DNA from 2 places in the Achromobacter pestifer genome. Region 1 is predicted to be linked to the other one. Evidence: predicted binding sites of a transcription regulator. Region 1 holds the regulator's gene; the other holds the start of a gene.
What was found. Region 1 encodes FliA, which starts transcription of late flagellar genes. Its sites were predicted from a motif close to CTAAAGTTTNNNNNNNNNNNGCCGNTA; they were not measured.
Positions count from the first base shown of each region.

Region 2: the regulator FliA is predicted to act here: its motif matches at 1,800-1,826, upstream of kleA (stable inheritance protein KleA).

Region 1 is NZ_CP053985.1:6,829,430-6,833,284, reverse strand. Features, by position in the region: gene FOC84_RS32150 (FliC/FljB family flagellin) at 1-624, opposite strand, end outside; gene FOC84_RS32145 (RNA polymerase sigma factor FliA) at 1,049-1,804, opposite strand; gene flhD (flagellar transcriptional regulator FlhD) at 2,236-2,559, shown strand; gene flhC (flagellar transcriptional regulator FlhC) at 2,592-3,173, shown strand; gene motA (flagellar motor stator protein MotA) at 3,292-3,855, shown strand, end outside.
Region 2 is NZ_CP053984.1:4,477-8,331, forward strand. Features, by position in the region: gene FOC84_RS00030 (ParA family protein) at 1-82, opposite strand, end outside; gene FOC84_RS00035 (transcriptional regulator KorA) at 79-387, opposite strand; gene FOC84_RS00040 (DUF2761 domain-containing protein) at 508-918, opposite strand; gene kleE (KleE stable inheritance protein) at 920-1,246, opposite strand; gene kleA (stable inheritance protein KleA) at 1,456-1,692, opposite strand; gene korC (transcriptional repressor KorC) at 1,850-2,107, opposite strand; gene FOC84_RS00060 (hypothetical protein) at 2,124-3,332, opposite strand; gene FOC84_RS00065 (hypothetical protein) at 3,344-3,562, opposite strand; gene FOC84_RS00070 (antirestriction protein) at 3,607-3,855, opposite strand, start outside.

The sequences.
Region 1 (3,855 bases):
CTTGGTAACCGCGGTGCTGTCACCATAGTTGGCCTTGATCTGCGCCTTCTGCGCTGCGCTTACGCCGTCGAACTTGGTGGCGGCACCCTTGACGCCGTTGACGTTGAAGCCTTGCAGGCCCAGCGTGGACGCGGTGATTTCCTTCAGGTCGATGTCGATGGTTTCGCCGTCGTTGGCGCCGACTTGAATCTTCAGGGTGCTGTCCTTGGCCAGGACCTTCACGCCGTTGAACTGGGTCTGGGCCGACACGCGGTCGATTTCTTCCAGGCGCTGCTTGATTTCGTCCTGGATCGAGTTCAGGTCGGTGCCGGAGTTCGTGCCGTTGGTGGCTTGCACGGACAGCTGGCGGATGCGCTGCAGGTTGTTGTTGATTTCGTTCAGCGCGCCTTCGGTCGTCTGAGCGATCGAGATGCCGTCGTTGGCGTTGCGAGCGGCTTGGGTCAGGCCCTTGACGTTGGCGGTGAAGCGGTTGGCGATGGCTTGGCCAGCGGCGTCGTCCTTGGCGCTGTTGATGCGCAGACCCGACGACAGACGCTCGATGGCGCTGCCCAGAGCCGATTGCGACTTGTTCAGGTTGTTTTGAGCAACCAGCGAGAGATAGTTGGTATTGATGACTGCAGCCATGTTCAGGCTCCCAAGAGAGAAAGGCTTCTTCAAACTGGGCAGCAAGGCCGCCCACTGGTGTTAACGGGAAAGTTCGTTGACTTGGTGTCTAGGAATCTCTCCGTTGCCAGGATTACGGCAGTCCAAAATCAATCTTTAGCGCTATTTCGCGAAAGTCGACATTTTTCTTTCTGTCCGAAGGGAGGGGGCCGTTGCCTGGCCTGCGGCCCAGCTGCTCAAGTCGCTGCGGCCATATGGTGTAAGCGCGCCCGTCGTCCTCATCCCTGCACCCAGAAGCATGTACAGAGCGCATTTCCACGGTCCTTCATGCGTGGCGGGCACACGATGTAAAACGGACGCGAGGTGCGTCCGTCATGTTCAGGGCCTTTGGTGGCCAGGGCTGTCGCGGCAAGGGCGTCCCGGCACGTGCCGAGCTTGTGCCTATCTATATCACCTGTGCAATCTGCCCGTCCTGGGGCAACTCGTGCCACGCCTGTTCCTTCAGCTTCGCCCGTATCCGTGCCGTCGCCTGCGACCTCAGTTGGCACACCCGCGCTTCGGTCACATTCAGGATTGCGCCGATCTCCTTCAGGTTCAGCCCCTGTTCGTAACAAAGCGACAACAGCAGCTTTTCACGCTCGGGGAGGGCGTCGATGGCGTGGATCAGCGCCTGGCGGAAGTCGCCGGCCAGCAGCGAATCCAGCGGATTGCCGCCGGCGGCGCCATGGTTCAGCGTGGCGGCCCAGTCGGATTGGCCGCTGGCAGAGTCGGGTTCGGTGGTGAAGTCCTCGTAGTGCACGATCTGTACGCCCTGGGCGTCGTGCAGCAGCGATTGGTACTCGTTCAGCGGCATGTCGAGTTGTTGCGCGATTTCGGCTTCGCTCGGGGCGCGCATCAAACGCTGCTCCAGCTGCTGGATGGCCTGTTCGATCTTGCGCGCCTTGGCGCGGACGCTACGGGGCAGCCAATCCTGGCCGCGGAGTTCGTCCAGCATCGCGCCGCGGATGCGGGTGGTGGCGTAGGTCTCGAATTGGGCGTCGGGGGTTTCCTGATAGCGGCGCACGGCGTCGAGCAGGCCGATCATGCCGGCCTGTATCAGGTCGTCGAGTTCTACGCTGGCGGGTAGCCGGGCGAGCAATTGCAGGGCCAGCTTCCGCACTAGCGGGGCATAGTCGACCAGGCTGTCATCTGCGTGAGGCATTGCGGGAATGTCGGGCGGTGTCCATCGTGGCGCGTTGTTGGCTGTTGTCAATTTGCGACATTGTCGACAAACGCGCGGCTGCGCTGAAGCTAGGTGGATTCAGTGATCTGCAAGGTGCCATTGTCGGCAAACAACACCGTTTCATTCCTCAAAGTACGCAATGTTTTGAATGCTTATTTGCCAAATTGACGTAAATTTGTCTGAAATTTATATGTCAAGGTGTATCGAAAGCGGTAAGTTGCGCAACATCAACAAAGTTTTGTCATATAAGTCATAGAAAATGACATCAGCTGTGGTAAATTTTACTTAAATTGCGAACAAATGATACATTTCGCATCAATGCAGGATGTATCGAACGTAAAGGCGCCGGAATTCCGGTGCTTTTGCTTACACAAGCCCCCATCGGCGGGATAGGGAATAGGGAGTTGGGCGTGCAACAAGTCGAAAATTCATTGCTGACAGACATTCGTGAAGTGAATCTGTCCTATTTGTTACTGGCGCAACGCATGCTGCGCGACGACTACGCGGCGTCGATGTTCCGCCTGGGATTCAGCAATGAGGTCGCTGACATCCTCATGCGCCTATCGCCGGCGCAATTGGTCAAGCTCGCAAGCTCCAGCTCGCTGCTGTGCCGTTTCCGCTTCGACGACTACAGCCTGTTGTCCGCGCTGACCCATGACGTGCTGGGCGGTGCGCTGCAGCAAGCGCATGCAACCATTCTGCTGGCCAAGCAGCCTGTCGAAGAATTGGCCTGACGGCCTGATCATTCCATCCGGAAGCACGTGTAATGGCCACCAAGAGCGTTTCGCAGGAAGCGGATGACATCCTGCTTGCCAGCTCCATGATCACTTTGGGAGCTCGGCTGCAGGTGCTGGAGGCTGAAACCAGCCTCAGCCATGACCGCCTGGCGCGCCTGTACCGCGAAATTCGCGGCTGCTCGCCACCCAAGGGCATGCTGCCTTTTTCGGTCGACTGGTTCATGACCTGGCTGCCGAACATCCACTCCTCGCTCTTTTACAACGTGTATTCGTTCCTGAATACGCGTACCAGCAGCAAGGGCATACGCGCCACCATCGACGCCTATCGCCTCTATCTCGAAAACGCCGGCATGGATGCCGCTGAAAGCACGGAACCCGTCCTGAGCTTCACGCGGGCCTGGATGCTGGTGCGTTTTTTCGACAGCGGCATGCTGCAAATGTCCGCCTGCCGCCAGTGCGGAGGCCATTTCATCGCTCACGCCCACGATCCTCAATCGGATTTCGTGTGCGCGATCTGCCGGCCGCCACCCCGCGCCGGCAAGACCCGCGCCGCGGCCAAGGCGCGCGCCGGCACCCGCCCCGCGCCCGTCGCGAACACCGCCCGGCTCTGACCGGCGGTATCCAAATACATCAAAAGCCCTGGAAAACCCCCCGTAACCCGCCTTTTTGGGTCGAGGGGAACAGGGGATCATTGACGCCGGTTTTAGACTTCGTTGGCAGGGGCCTGATGTGTTGATTGTTATCGGTTTTCTCGTGGTGAGCGTGTCGGTCGTCGGCAGCTTCATAGCGCTGGGCGGCCACTTGGGCGCGCTGTATCAGCCGTTCGAGCTCACGCTGATTTTCGGGGCGGCTTTCGGGGCTTTCCTCGCCAGCAACAGCAAGAAGTCGCTGATGCTGGTCAAGGCCGCGCTGCCTGACTCGCTGAAAAGCTCGCGCTACGGCAAGGACGTATACATGGAGCTGATGGCGCTCTTGTACGTGCTGCTGAACAAGGCGCGCCGCGAGGGCCTCATGGCCATCGAATCGCATATCGAGGATCCGGAATCCAGTCCGATCTTCAGCGAATATCCCCGCATCGCCAAAGACGCCAAGCTCATGGAGTTCATCACGGACTACCTGCGCATCATGATCAGCGGCAACATGAGCTCGTTCGAAATCGAAACGCTCATGGACGAGGAAATCGAGACCTACCGCCATGAACGCGAGGTTCCCGTGCGCGCCCTGCAACAAATGGCCGACGGCCTGCCGGCCTTCGGCATCGTGGCGGCGGTGCTGGGCGTGATCAAGGCGTTG
Region 2 (3,855 bases), on a different replicon from region 1:
CCTGGAAGTCGAACGCCAGGTGGCAGGTTGCGAAGGTCTTGCCCTGTCCGCCTTTCTGAATTGCCGTGACCAGTGTTTTCATGAGTTGGGTTCCTGTTTCCTCTTTCCCTTGGCGTCGGCTTCCCAACGCTTGACGATGAACGCTTGATGCTCCGGCAGTACCGCCGTCACCCGCGCGAAGCCCTGCGGGAGCACTTCCCCCGCCGCTGCCCACACGCGACTGACCGCTTGCGATACCGCCCCCTTGGTCAGCCCCAGCGAGGCCACAAACTCGGCCTGGGGCCTTCCATCGACCAGCACGCCGCGCGCTATGTCGATGGTCTGTTGCCCGATCTCCAGGCCCTTGATCGCCGCCTGGAATTGGGCTTCGGTTAGCCGTTTCTTCATGGAGAACACCCATATAAACTCCACACCCGGTTGTTGAACAAAAGGCGGTGCCAGCCGCCGACCATGTGCAGAAGTTTAGCTAAACTCGCCGGGCGCGTCAAGCCTTTTAGCGGCTAAAAATCACCCCTTCTTGGCGTCATCCGAATACAGCGCGGCTAGGCGCTTGAGGTCGTCGGGGCCTTGCTGAACCTCGACCACCCGCATTCCGTAGCGCCCCATCTGCGACGCGGCGCGCGAAACTGCGAGCTGCTGCGCGTGGTCGGCGCTCACGAAGAACGTCATCAACGGCCCCACGGTGCGCGTGCCGCCGCTCGCAAAGCACACGTCGAACGAACCGCCATGCACATGCGGATCGACGCCTTCAACGAGCCGCCAGGGGTCAAGGCCCCATTCCTCGGATTGCGCGCTGTACCAATAGGCCGGCGCATCGCCGTTCAAATCGCTGGCCGCGTACTCGCGCACCAGGACGGCCACGCGGCCCGTGGTTGGCTCCACGAATCCCGGCGGGTAGGGCAGGGTCTGTTTTTTCATGTCAAAGCCCCTTCGGCTTGTAGATCGAAACGAAGTAGGTGATCGCGGTCAGCACCGCGAAGTACACCAGGAACGACCAGCCGGCATACACGCCAGGCGTGTTCCAGTGGTAGAGCATCCGCACGAACTGAAAGAAGGTGGCAATCGACAGCACCCACTTGAGGATCGGCCAGACCAACACGGTCGCCACCCATACGAACTTGACCAGGCCGGCCAGCAGGCCAGCACCGGGGGCCTTGTTGGGGGCAGCAGGCGCGGCGGCAGGCTCCACCGGCGCGGGCGCGGCGGGCTGCTCGATCTCCTTGGGGAACTTGATGATGTTGGACATAGCTTGACCCTCCACGCGCTTACGTGTTGAATGCTGGGTGCTCCCACTCGGAAGCATGGTTACGGTGTGCCAGCACCAGGCCAAGCGCCCCGGATCACTCCGGGGCGTTCCTCCACCTGGGGCCGCCCTTGATCTTGCCTCGGCTCACGCAATACTCCCTTCTTGGCGTCCTCGATAGGCCCGGCCGTTGCCGACCGGGCCATGTGCTCTTACCAGCCGGCCCGGCGCTTGGCCTGCTCGACGGCTTCCATCGACCAATGGCCCTTGGCCTGCCCCTCCAGGGAGCATCCGGCGAAGTACGCCTTGCCGCGCAGTTCCTCGGCTTTGCGCACCAGCTCGGCCGCCTCGGCCATCATGGCCGCGATCTCGTCACGGCGGGCCGGGAAGTCGGTCGCTGCCGCGCCCTCCAGCTCGTCAATCCAGGGCATGATCTTGTTGTCGCTCATCGGACTTTCTCCGGTAGTTGACCTGGGCGATGTGCCCGGCCTTCAAGTGCTATATTAGGGCAAAATGCCCTAGCCTGTCAAGCACTTTAGCTAAACTTTTTTCGCTTTACCGGAATCCGAAGGCTAAACTTTAGCCGCTAAAACCTTTCCCTTGGCGTCAATCCTCTTTCCAGATCACGCCCAGCCCGGCCAGGTCGCACAGGATCGCCCATGCCGCATAGGGAATCGGGGTGTCCTCGCCGATCCAGCGGCGGATCGTGCGGTCGCCCTTCGCGCCCAGCCCCAGCGCCTTCGCGGCCTTGCTGCCGCTGAACCCGGCCAGGCGCAGCACCTCGCGGACTTCCTCGCCGGTCGGTTGTGCCCAGCGTTCGGCCGGCTTCAAGCACTCCAGCCGGATATTGGCGTCGTTCGTCATTCGTTCGTTCTCCTGGTCAAGTGATAAGCCGCAACTGGTCGAAGCCGTAGATCGACTGGATGCAGCTCGGGTCTGAATCGACCACGCGCCGGCCTGCGCGATTGGTCTTGTACGTTACCGGCCTGTCGTCGTGCGCCCACACCTGGCGGGTGTCGGGATGCACCTTCACGATGATGATGCGCTTGCCGATGTAGCGGTCGAAAACCGGGTGATGGACGCTCACGATCTCGCACCGCTGGCCGGGCTTGAACTCCACCCGGTCGGCCGGGCCTCCATCGCCATTCCTGGCGATGCTGCAGGTTGCCGCGCTCGCTCCCGGCATCGTCGTTTCCGGCGATACAGGCCCGCCCTCGACCGGCTCGGCATCGTCGGCTTTGACGATGCTGCAGGTCATCGTCGTTTCTGGCGATGCGGGATCTCGCTCCGGGCCTGCGCCGGTGATTTTTCCCTTGGCGTCCAACCCGGCGGCCCTGGCCGCCTTGATCCTGGTCGCGGCCTCGGCCGCCCAGCGCCTGGCGATGAAGGCCCGATGCGAGGGCAGCACCACATCGACCAGGACGAACCCCGGCGGCACCAGGACGGTCGCCGGTTCGCGCCGCGCCGGCGGCTCCAGGCCGGCCAGCCAAGCGGGCAGGGGAGCATCGGCCAGGCGGTCGCGGTAGCTGGCCTCGACCATCACCGGGCGCTTCTTCTCGGCTCGCTGCGCAGCCAGGATGCCGCGCGCAACCTCGTCCACCGTCATGCAGCCCTGCGCCGTGTCGAAGTGCGAGCGGTAGCCCGTTTCGGAGATAAACGGCCTGTCCAGGTCGATGACGTGGAACTGGAAGTGGGCACCCAGCGGCCCGCCGTAGCCGGCCTCGTACTCCACCAGGGCGCGCATGTCGCCATCCGCGACCAGGAACTGGCCGCGCTGGCCCCACAAGGGCACGTCGCCAGGCACCGCCGCGCAATGGCGCTCGATGACCTGGCCGGGCGCGTCGTGGTCGGCCATGCTGCCCACGTGCGTTCCGCCGTTCATCTTCCAGATGACGGCCTCGTATCGGTCGCTGGCCGCCTCGGCGGCCGCACCGTCGCCGCGCATGATCGCCGCGTCGATCTCCACCACGGCCGCCACGGCGGCGGCCAGCAGCTCGTCGCGTTCGGTGGGCAGCTCGGCCAGCAGCTCGGCCGCCGGCGCGTTCCAGTCCTGGCCCGGCTGGGCCGGCGTCTTGCGTTTCTTCGCCATCGGCCGGCCCCTCAAGTGTCAGCACGCCGCCACGCGATCACGTCGCGGGCTTCGTAGCCGTGGCGCTTGCAGTCGTCGCAGAATCCCGAGCTGAACCCCTTGTGGTTCGTGCCGATCCATGCGGCCGGCTTGCCGCATTCGTGGCCGTAGGTGCCCGGCTCGGCGTTGTGGCACTTGCCGTCCGTCGCGTAGCTGTTCGTCGGTGCCTGGGGAGCGTTGTTCCTGGTCATGGTCGCCTCCTGGAAGCCCCGGCCGAAGCCGGGGCCGCCCCTCATCAGTCAATAGCCCGGTAGATCGCGGCCGCCTCGGCGTGGCTGGCTGCGAAGCCGCGCAGGAAGTGATAGCGGTCGATCAGGGCATCGCCGGCGTCCGTGTCGGCGGCCTCGGCCGCGAGCTGGCCCAGCGCGAACAGGGTTGCGACAATGCCGGCGGCGTCGGCCGACAACTCGCCTCGGAAGCCGTTGCCGTCCACCTCGATCTCCAGGCGGTCGGCCAGGTCGGGGGCCATGTAAAAACCGCCGTC